Regions from separate parts of the Peribacillus muralis genome, predicted to be linked through region 2. Evidence: riboswitches for the same ligand, from Rfam matches in the RefSeq annotation. Region 2 holds a riboswitch; the other holds the start of a gene.

Region 1 (5,727 bases), 2.4 Mb from region 2:
CTCGAGCGGCGCATCAAAGCTCAATACCATGATGGCTTCTCCTCCAGCTTCTTTTCGGCCTACCTGCATCGTGGCGATGTTCACCTTGTGATCTCCAAGGATTTTCCCTACGTTTCCGATTACCCCAGGTTTATCGGTATGCTGAATATAAAGTAAATGTGCTTCCGGATGAAAGTCGATTTTGAAGCCATTCAAATTTACAATCCGTGAACCGTAATTTTCGATATAAGTCCCACTGATCGTTAGTTCCCGATTATCTCCTTTCACCTTTACACTGATCAAGTTCGCGTACCCTAGTGAGTCAGTGGAGATTTTTTCCCCGACAGTGATGCCGCGCTCTTTTGCGACCAGCAAGGCATTCACCTCATTGACGGATGCGTCAACTCTTGATTTGAAGAAACCTGAAATTAAACTTTTTGTCAGAATTGCAGTATCGAAGTCTAGTGATTCGCCTGCGTATGTTACCGAGATTTCTTGAATACCTTCTTTCATGCATTGTGAGGCAATCGATCCCATTTGCTGAACGAGCTGATAAAAGGGCTGGACCCTTTCGAACACTTCTTTAGAGATGGCTGGAAGGTTGATGGAACTTGAGACTGGATTTCCCTCAAAAAAGGTCAGGACTTCCTGGGCAACCTGTACGGCCACATTCAATTGGGCTTCTTTCGTGGAGGCTCCCAAATGTGGTGTGGCAATGACATTATCAAGTTCGAGGAGTTTATGTCCAAACGGAGGTTCTTCGACGAAAACGTCCAAGGCAGCGCCTGCTACTTGACCTTTAACGATCATCTCATATAAATCATCTTCGTCCAGAATTCCACCCCGGGCACAGTTCAGTATATAAACGCCTTTTTTACAAGTGTACAATTTTTCTTTATTGATTAACCCTCTCGTTTCAGCGGTCAGAGGCGTATGTACAGTAATGATGTCTGCTTTAGGAAGCAATTCATCCAAGGGTAATGATAGGACCGACATCTTTTTAGCACGATCGGCTGACAGGAATGGATCATATACAATGACATCCATCCCAAACACTTTAGCTCGCTTGGCGATTTCCCCTCCAATACGCCCAAATCCAACAATGCCCAATGTCTTGCCCCGAAGTTCCGTACCTGTGTACGAAGAACGTTTCCATTCTCCATTTTTTAGTGAGGCGTTTGCCTGCGGAATGTGGCGCATTAGTGAAGCCATCATGGCAAAAGTATGCTCAGCTGTTGAAATGGTATTGCCATCAGGTGCATTGACGACGACGATTCCGCGTTTCGTTGCAGCCGGGATGTCTATATTATCAACGCCAACACCTGCGCGGGCAATGATTTTCAATTGAGGCATCCCTTTCATTAATTCTTCGGTGACCTTCGTTGCGCTTCTAACAAGGATAGCATCAATCTGCTCAAGTTCGTTTGCTGCTTCCTCTACCGTCTTTTGAATGAGAAGAATATTGGATGCGCCTGATAGAGGTTCGAGTCCCTCTGGTTTGATGGCATCTGCTACTAAAATCCGATACACGATTATACACCTTCCTTATGAATGAATTATCTTAAATTTCAGTTAATTTTACAATCGAATGAGGGATGATGTCAATTTGGTGCTTTGTCGTTTATACGTTTAATTGGAGGGGGTGGCCTTATGTGCGCAGCTCAAGCATAACGTATTAGTGGTTTTACCGTAGTGAGCTACGGCAGAAAAAAATTTTCAATAATTCTCAGTCTATGACAAATTCGATGAAAATGGGGTTGTCTATAGCTTTCATCTGAGTGCATCCCCTTTAGGTTCAGCAGCTAAAAAGCACATAGCCCACTATTTTGAGATTTGGACATCGGCCGTTTCGTTCCACTGCAGGAGATAAGCTTTCCGGAAGCGGTCCAGGGAGAGTGGGACGCCCAAGTGAATAATCGTCACTTATGTTGGCCGTTTTCCATACTATAACAATTAATTAAAAGAAAATGCTATTCAAAAGTAAGATTATCGGATATAATGGGTTTGTTAAATAAAAAATTTTATAGGTCTATCTTCGGGGCGGGGCGCAATTCCCCACCGGCGGTGATGAAGAAATGTTCTTCTAAGCCCGCGAGCCTTAAGGGGCAGGATTTGGTGTGATTCCAAAGCCGACAGTATAGTCTGGATGGGAGAAGATGGAGGTTCCTGATTGCGTTTCAACAATCATTTGCTGAACGTTTGTTTGATGTAACCTTTAATTTATCCCTTTAATTCAATCGGAATTAAAGGGTTTTTTATTGAACATCAACTTGCTGATGGAACCCAAACCTCTTTTTCAGGTAGATCGGAAAAGAAGGAGAGAGAACTATGAAAAAGAACAAAGTGAAAAAAACGGTGACACTGGCCATGATGGGAAGCATCTCGTATTTATTGATGCTTTTGAATTTTCCGTTTCCCGGATTCCCTCCATTTCTTAATGTTGACTTTAGTGATATTCCAGCATTGATGGCTGCCTTGATTTTTGGACCTGTCGCTGGAATTTTGGTTGAGTTCATTAAAAACCTTTTGGATTTAGTCATGACAGGTACACTGACAGTTGTACCAATTGGACACATCGCTAACTTCATAGCGGGCATCCTGTTCGTGTTGCCAACCTACTATGTGTTCAAAAAAATCAATTCAAAAAAAGGGATGACCTTCGCTTTGCTTGCAGGCACAGTAACCATGGCGGTTTTCATGAGTGTCCTGAATTATTTCGTTTTTCTACCGGCATACACCTTCTTTTTAGGGGCGGAAGCCATGTCGGGACCAGAATCAAGAACACTTGTCACGACTGCCATTCTACCTTTCAACGTGATAAAGGGCCTACTGATCACCTCTGTATTCATGGTATTGTTCATTAAACTGCAGACATGGATCAATAAACAAATATTATATAAAAATGCTTGATGACATAGAAAATATGAACAAAAAAAACCGGATAGCGCTATCCGGTTTTTTTGTCCGCCTACATGAAAGGGAAGAAGCGGAATAGTATGCCTAAAAAAAAGCCATTCTCATTTGAAAATGGCTTGTGACTTTATTCGTATTTCAGTGCGTCCCCGTCAAATGCCTCTTCGGAAACTTTAATCGAATCTGTTGGACACCCTTCGAACGCGTCCATCATGTCATCTATCAGTACATCCGGAATTTCCACGATACCCTCGTTATCGTCAAGGGTGACAAAAGCGATCCCTTCGTCATCATAATCATATATATCCGGTGCTGCTGCTCCACAAGCTCCGCATGCGATGCATGTTTCTTTATCCACAATCGTAAATTTAGCCATGAATATAACCCCTCCTAAGTTACTTAACAACTGATAATCTTTTTGTCCAGATTATTATCTCTTTCTTATTGTAAGACCCAATGCCAAACTTTTCAATAGAAAGTGTATTGAGAATTACTATCATAGAGCGGAATGTCAATGGAAAACATTCATATATTTAATTTTATTCTTGCCTTGTTTCGTCATGAAGTCACAAATTCTTCCTTAATTTAAGTAATAAAAACGGCGGTTTTTGCAGTTTTTTGTTACAATGGAGTTAATGGATCCATGAAATAAGGATGTGTGTCCCATGAATAATTATCTACAGGCAATCATTCTATATGCGATAAAAAAATTTCAAGGCGAGCGTTCCGTTTATGCTATATACCATATGCTGCAGGGGAAGAAGTCGTCACAAACGATTCAGGATGCCCATTTGTTCGGATTAACGAATATTTTTGGGACAATGCCTGTATTTACCCGTCAGCAATTAAATCAAAACATTGAACAATTCCTTAAAGATGGCTTCATTAATCCAACGGATAAAACCGATGCATATGAAATTAGCGGACATGGTGAGGGGATATTAGCCGGATATTTGCTGAATAATCCGTTTCCAACCTATCTTAATGGTTGGAAGTACCAAAATATAACCCCGGTATTCTGGGGAAGGTTAAACTTACTCATTCAAACTATATCCCATATTGTCCACAATGAAAGACGTTTTTATCCGATACAGCGAAACCTTAAGATCCAATCCTTCGTTAAGGAATTCCTGCATACACATCGTCAGGATCGAGACTTGATTGCGAGGCATCTCTATGAAGAACTGGTATCGCTACTAGAGGGGCAAAGTGACTTGAAAAGGGATATATTCATCTTGAAATTAACGGGCGTTAACAGGATTGGGCTAACTTTTGAACAGATTGCCAAAAGCAAAGAGGCAGAAGAAGAATATGTGCGGTTCATGTTTTTTGACTCGTTGCATCAATTGCTTGCCGAATTGGGTGATGGAGCCGATCATCCCCTTTTGGCGTCGTTGACATATGATTGGAAAAGGGGAGGAAACCCTCATTTGACCCAATCGACACAAAGGACCCTGCAATACTTGCTGGAAGGGAGAAGCATGGGGGAAATCGCCGAAATCCGCCGCTTGAAGCAAAATACGATTGAAGATCATCTTGTCGAAATTGTACTTTCGGATAAAAGCTTTCCAATACACGATTATGTGTCGGGCGAGGATGAACGTGATATTGCCGCAGCAATTGCGGAACTTGGCACCAAAAAGCTAAAGGCAATCATGCAAATGGTCGATAATAAACAAATAAGCTTTTTCCAAATCAGGCTTGTACTGGCGAAAATGGGTGACCAATGATGAATATCAAACATTTCCTTAAAATGAAATTCGGCTTTGACGAATTCCGACCGGGACAAAAAGAAGTGATTGAATCCTTGATGTCCGGCCACCATACATTGGCGATGCTGCCCACCGGATCCGGTAAATCGCTATGCTATCAGCTGCCTGCTTATCTTTTGAATAAGACCGTCCTCATTGTTTCCCCATTATTATCATTAATGCAGGATCAGGCAGATCAGTTGAAAATGAATGGGGAAAAAAGTGTTTTGACGCTCAATTCCTTTTTGACGATGAATCAAAAAAGAATGGCATTCGATCGGCTACATAGGTACCGGTTTATCTTTTTATCACCTGAAATGCTTAGCCTTGAAGGTGTGATCCAATCCTTGAAATCAATCGATATAGGTTTGTTCGTCATAGATGAAGCCCATTGCATCTCGCAATGGGGCTATGATTTCCGTCCCGATTATTTGAACTTAGGTGAAGTGAGGCGGGAGCTGAACGATCCGCTGACGCTAGCTCTGACTGCGACCGCAACGAATGAAGTCAGGCAGGACATCGTAAGTAAACTCAACATCGGACAAGCGAAGGAAATCGTTTCGTCCGTTGACCGTGAAAATATTACGATATTAATAGAACGTATCCACAGCTATGAAGAGAAGCAATATCGCTTATTGGAACTTGTCAAGGAATTTACCGGCAGTGGAATCATTTATTTTTCATCTAAACGAGTGGCTGAGGCAGTCACTGGTTTTTTACAGGAAAATGGAGTGGATAGTGTCAATTATTATCACGGTGGGATGGAACAGGAACAAAGGATGCTGATTCAGCAGCAATTCATTTCCGGTCAGCTGAAAGTGATCTGTGCGACAAGTGCCTTCGGTATGGGGGTAAATAAAGCGGATGTCAGATATGTGATTCATTTTCATATGCCTTCGACAATGGAAGCATATCTTCAGGAAATAGGCAGAGCGGGAAGGGATCAGAAGCAAAGCGTGGCCATTTTACTATATAATGATGGCGATGAAGGGCTTCCCCTGCATTTGATGGAGCAACAATTGCCTACAGATAATCAAATTGAAGGGGTTTGTTCGTACTTGGGAGCTACAGGCATGACTCTAGC
Region 2 (5,727 bases):
ATTGATCTATGGCTTTTTTTATTGCAGCCCTTGATACAGCCGGAGCATTTGCTCACCAAACTCTTTTGTGTACTGGTCGGATTAACAGTTCTCGGGTTAGGAACGGCTATCTATTTATTTGCAAACTTTGCCCCGATTCCTGTAGACCGTTCGATGTTAATCATTCAGGATTTAACTGGCATGAATATACTATACTCAAAAACTTTAATTTATCTTTTCTTCTTGGGGATGGCACTCGCTTTCAGTGGGCCAATCGGTATCGGAACACTTTTAACCGTTTGTTTGGGTGGGCCGATTCTGAACTATTTTTCCCCGCTGATTCGCAATAGGTTAAGTACTCTCAGCCCATCCACAAATGATAAAGGAAAAAACCATTCGCTCTAGGATGGTTTTTTTCGTTCTGGCGCATCAATAAGGTTGAACGGACGTTAGCGGGATGGAGGGGGCCATATCCGACCTTGGGAAATAGGATAAACACTTCTTGAAAACGCTTCCACAAGAGTTATTTCTGACATAAGATAGAAATAGATATAGAGTGGGGGGAGATAATATGGCAGATAGGCATAAACGATTCGAAACGGCAGTCATTCATGAAGGATATGACTCCAAGGAGCATTTAGGGAGTTTGACCACACCCTTATTCCAAACTTCTACTTTCACTTTCGAAACGGCGGAGCAAGGGGAACGGCGGTTTGCGGGCTTGGAGGACGGCTATATATATTCTCGGCTGGGCAATCCGACGGTACAAGTGCTGGAAGAAAAGATCGCCGCTTTGGAGGGAGGGGAAGCAGGACTTGCTTTCGGTTCGGGGATGGCTGCAGTTTCGGCTGTGCTTTTTGCTTTGACAAAAACGGATGATCACATCCTTTGTTCACAGGGATTATATGGTTGCACCTTCGGCCTTCTGCAGCTAATGAAAAACAAATATCGCATCGCCCATGATTTTTGTGAAATGGATACAGAGGAGCAGGTAAGGAAAATGATCCGGCCGCAAACGACCTGCATTTATGTGGAAACCCCGATAAATCCGACGATGAAAATGATCGACCTGCAGATGGTGGTGAGAGTTGCGAAGGAATATAATGTGACGGTCGTAGTCGATAATACCTTTTGCACCCCCTACTTGCAGAGACCCCTTGAATATGGCTGTGATATCGTTCTTCACAGCGCTACCAAATATCTTTGCGGCCATGGGGACGTCGTTGCCGGGCTTGTGGTAGGCAGCAGAGGTTTTATAGATCACGTAGCGGGAACGACACAAAAAGATATAGGCGGGATCATCTCACCATTCGATGCCTGGTTACTGCTGCGGGGGTTAAAGACTTTGCCAGTGAGGATGGATCGGCACTCGGGCAATGCAATGGAAATATTTTGCGAGCTTAAGAAGCATCCAAAGGTAAAAAAGGTATACTATCCAGGGGATGAAACGCATGAGGATCATTATATTATGGAAAAACAGATGAAACATGGCGGAGGGCTTATTTCTTTTGAATTGCATGGTACAAAAGAAGATGCCCAGGAATTTCTCAATAAGCTTCTATTAGTCAAGATTGCCGTCAGCCTAGGGGATGCCGAAACATTGATCCAGCATCCTGCTACCATGACGCACTCGGCCGTACCTGAAGAATCGCGCAGGCAAATGGGCATCAGCGATCAACTCATCCGTCTATCTGTTGGCCTTGAAGCTTGGCAGGACATCTGGGATGATCTCCTGCAAGCCTTTTAAGGAACGTATTCTTGTTTATTTATTTCTCCGATACCTGATGAAGATGATCACGGCGATGATCAAGATGACAGCGGCAAGGATATAAGAAATGGTCGTAATGACTGGGTAGTTGGCCTCGTTGCGAACCCCGATGCCGATGAACGCCCAAACGAACACGAGCGGATAGCCCCAATCCCGGTTTTTACTTGCAAAGGCAAAAGCCAGGATTGTTGCTACAATCAGCATAGTGATCGTCCAGGCCACTTTGGAAATCCCAAAACCGTCCCATTCTATATAAGTGAGGTAATAAGAAATGTCAGCGATGGTGGCAACGCTTACCCAGCCTGAGTAAATGGAAAATGGGAACAGGTCGAAACCAGTATGCGCAACCTTTTTAATATGTGTATAAATGACCAATAGCGTAGCCAAAAGTGCAACGATGATGAAAACGGATAACAAAAAGTACTCGTAATGCCATGCCAGTAGCCACGCACCATTCAGCACACAGCTTAAAGCGAACCATGGAAATGATGCCTTGGTGGCAGGGCTGTTTCTATGTTCGCCTGTAAATTGCCTAAAAACCCAAATGGCCAGTAAAAGATAGATGAAGCCCCATATCGAAAATACATAACCGGCAGGGGTGAAAAGAACATCCAGTTTATCGGAGACCTCTCCAGATGTTTGGCCGTTGAATGGAAGGAAATTGGCTAAAAAATTCATGGTGATGACGAATAAGTAAAAAATCAAGTTAAAAAAGACTATAAGCATGGGACTCCTCCTTGAACGTATTGTGACTTTTATATCTTATTCCACTATTTTTACTTGAATAACCTTTTTGGAGCACATCGGAGGTTTTTTATCAGTTCTTGTAAGGGGGGCGATTCTGTAACAAATGGACCATTTATAGTAAGAAATTTTACATCCGTACTTTAAGGTGATAAAATATTTAAAGATTCATATTATTAGTCCTTCGGGGTCGGGTGAAAATCCCAACCGGCGGTGATGAAGAAATTCTAAGCCCGCGAGCCTGATAAAGGCAGGATTTGGTGAGATTCCAAAGCCGACAGTACAGTCTGGATGGGAGAAGGACGTGTGGAACCCAAGTGTATACGTACGCCTAATTTTTCAAAAATGATAAAATTAGGTTTCTTAGGTATACCATTTTTCACTCATTTCTCCTGCTAACTCCTTAGGTCATTCTAAGGGGTTTTTTATATTCCATAAAAGGGGGAAAAACATGTTTACGGGAATCATTGAGGATATTGGTACGGTCCATTCCTTAAAAAAAGGAAAAAGCAGTATGGAGTTGACGATTCGTTCCGAGAAGATCCTTGAAGATGTTCATCTGGGGGATAGTATATCGGTCAACGGTGTCTGCTTGACGGTAACCTCCTTCACGAAAAGTTTGTTTGCTGTCGACGTAATGCCAGAAACGGTCAAGGCTTCGACGATCCGGACATTAAAAGTGGGATCACTTGTGAACCTCGAGCGTGCCATGAGTGCAGAGGGCAGGTTTGGCGGCCATTTCGTTTCAGGTCATATCGACGGCACCGGAACAATCATTAAGAAAGAGCGAAAAGAAAATGCCGTTTACTATGTCATCCAATTGGAGGAAGGGCTTAGTGCCTTTTGCATTCCAAAAGGATCGGTCGCCATCGATGGAACGAGCTTGACGATATTTGGGATTGAAAGAAACCTTTTGACGGTCTCCTTGATTCCATTGACGCATCAGGACACCATTTTGGGGCAGAAAGCGGCTGGGGATATTGTTAACATCGAAAACGACATGATTGGGAAATATATTATACATCAAATGAAAAAAGGCGACTCAAAACCAGGAATAAATCTAGAGTTTTTAGCAGAGCATGGATTCTAATATAAAGGCGGTGTAAGGGATGTTCTCTACAATAGAAGAAGCGATTGAAGAATTGAAGTCTGGCAAGGTAGTAATTGTATCGGATGATGAAGACCGTGAAAATGAAGGGGATTTTGTAGTACTCGCTGAAAAGGCGACACCGGAAGCGATTAATTTCATGGCGACTCATGGACGAGGTTTGATATGTACAACCATAACCGAAGAACTGGCAGCCAAGCTTGACTTGCATCCTATGGTTGGAGATAATACCGACCATCATGGAACGGCTTTTACAGTAAGTGTCGACCATAAGAGCACGTCTACAGGAATTAGTGCTTTTGAAAGGTCCTTGACCATTTTAGAGCTTCTTAAAGAAGATTCGGTTGCTGGAGATTTTCAAAGGCCTGGTCATACTTTTCCAATAGTTGCCAAAGAAGGCGGCGTACTTAACCGGGCAGGGCACACGGAGGCTTCTGTCGATCTGGCCAAGTTATGCGGTGCCAAACCGGCTGGGGTCATCTGTGAAATCATGAATGAAGATGGATCGATGGCACGGGTATCCGATTTAGAAGTCATTGCCGAAAAATTCAACTTGAAATTCATCACGATCGCCGAATTGATTCGATACCTTGAGAAAGCTGCAACAAGCAGAAAACATGAACTTGAACTGAACCTTCCGAATTCGTAAGGTTTAACGCATGAACAAAAAAATGAAATGTTTTATAAATTAGGAGGAATTGGACATGGGGAATATCATTGAAGCACAATTAATCGGATCAGGTTTAAAAGTGGGAATCGTTGTAGGCAGGTTCAATGAATTTATCACAAGCAAGCTTTTGGGCGGGGCCTTGGATGGTCTCAAGCGTCATGGTGTGGATGAAAAAGATGTTGATATCGCTTGGGTTCCTGGTGCTTTTGAGCTTCCGTTAATTGCGAAGAAACTTGTGAACACAGGTAAATATGATGCAGTAATCGGTCTTGGAACGGTAATCAGGGGAGCTACCTCACATTATGATTATGTATGCAATGAAGCAGCTAAAGGCATGGCGGCCGTGTCCTTGGATACAGGTGTACCGGTTATCTTCGGTTTATTGACGACCGAGAGTATCGAGCAAGCCATCGAACGTGCCGGAACTAAATCTGGCAACAAAGGCTATGAAGCGGCTGTTAGTGCAATTGAAATGGCTAACCTTGGGAAGCTGATAGAGCAATAAATATCATTCAGGAAAGCCGCAGGGAGGATATCCCTGCGGCTTTCCTATGAACATTTCCATAATATTCTGATTTTCGAAGCTCGCGGCAAATTCTTAAGTATTAGAACAGCAAAACAAACGATCAATCCCGTAGCGATTATCATGTTTTCGATAATCACTTACAGAGTCACACTATCCAATTTTCTAGGCATTCCCGGTAATCCTTTTTAAACGAAGAAATGGTCACGTTTTCTTCCTTATCTCATAAGAATTTGTTTCCATATTGATTCTGTCCGAAAGCATTATATCATTTGAATTGCTGTTGAGCGGAAGTCAGGTAAGGTCACTTAAACCTTAGAGGAATATTCAATTTCTAATTAATGGGTTTTTACTGCAAAATAGATCTGGATTGGGTAAACAAAGAATTTTTCGGTCGTTTATAAAAAAATACGCAAAAGCAACAGGTAATGAAAGCATTTTAAAATATGCGGACATGATTATGCTACAATTGTAAAGATTGCAATTGAAATTCATATCTTTAGGGAAAAGTAAACTTATTAGTTATTAGGAGGGGTTTGTGTGTACCATCTCTTTACACATAATGATTTAGATGGAGTCGGCTGCGGCATTGTGGCTAAGCTGGCATTCGGAGAAGAAGTAGTGGTTAGTTATAATTCAATCGGCCGGCTTAACCAGAACGTAGGAGCATTTCTGGAGCAGGCTAAAATTGAAGATACATTGATTGTTACCGATCTTTCGGTTGATGAAGATAACGAAAAGATGATTTCGCAGTTTGTTGAAGATGGAGGCAAGGCGCTGCTGATAGACCATCATAAGTCCGCACTGCATTTGAACGAACATGACTGGGCATCCGTGACGGTCGAGCAGGAAGACGGTAAACAGACGGCAGCGACTTCATTGTTTTATCAGTATGCAATTGAAAACAATCTGCTGGAGCCCTCAAGCATTGTAGC

Evidence for each region. Region 2 has a riboswitch for FMN ahead of ribE (riboflavin synthase). Riboswitches for the same ligand answer to the same signal wherever they lie in the genome.
Region 1: another riboswitch for FMN. It lies ahead of ABE28_RS14455 (ECF transporter S component); the one in region 2 lies ahead of ribE (riboflavin synthase).

What each region holds. Positions count from the first base shown of each region.
Region 1 covers NZ_CP017080.1:2,977,761-2,983,487, reverse strand. Annotated here, with positions in the region: gene serA (phosphoglycerate dehydrogenase) at 1-1,509, opposite strand, end outside; FMN riboswitch at 2,007-2,141, shown strand; gene ABE28_RS14455 (ECF transporter S component) at 2,308-2,889, shown strand; gene ABE28_RS14450 (ferredoxin) at 3,020-3,268, opposite strand; gene ABE28_RS14445 (YpbB family protein) at 3,558-4,622, shown strand; gene ABE28_RS14440 (RecQ family ATP-dependent DNA helicase) at 4,619-5,727, shown strand, end outside.
Region 2 covers NZ_CP017080.1:543,401-549,127, forward strand. Annotated here, with positions in the region: gene ABE28_RS02565 (YczE/YyaS/YitT family protein) at 1-384, shown strand, start outside; gene megL (methionine gamma-lyase) at 551-1,726, shown strand; gene ABE28_RS02575 (TspO/MBR family protein) at 1,742-2,473, opposite strand; FMN riboswitch at 2,668-2,798, shown strand; gene ribE (riboflavin synthase) at 2,943-3,581, shown strand; partial or broken gene ribB (3,4-dihydroxy-2-butanone-4-phosphate synthase) at 3,601-4,239, shown strand; gene ribH (6,7-dimethyl-8-ribityllumazine synthase) at 4,304-4,774, shown strand; gene ABE28_RS02595 (DHH family phosphoesterase) at 5,333-5,727, shown strand, end outside.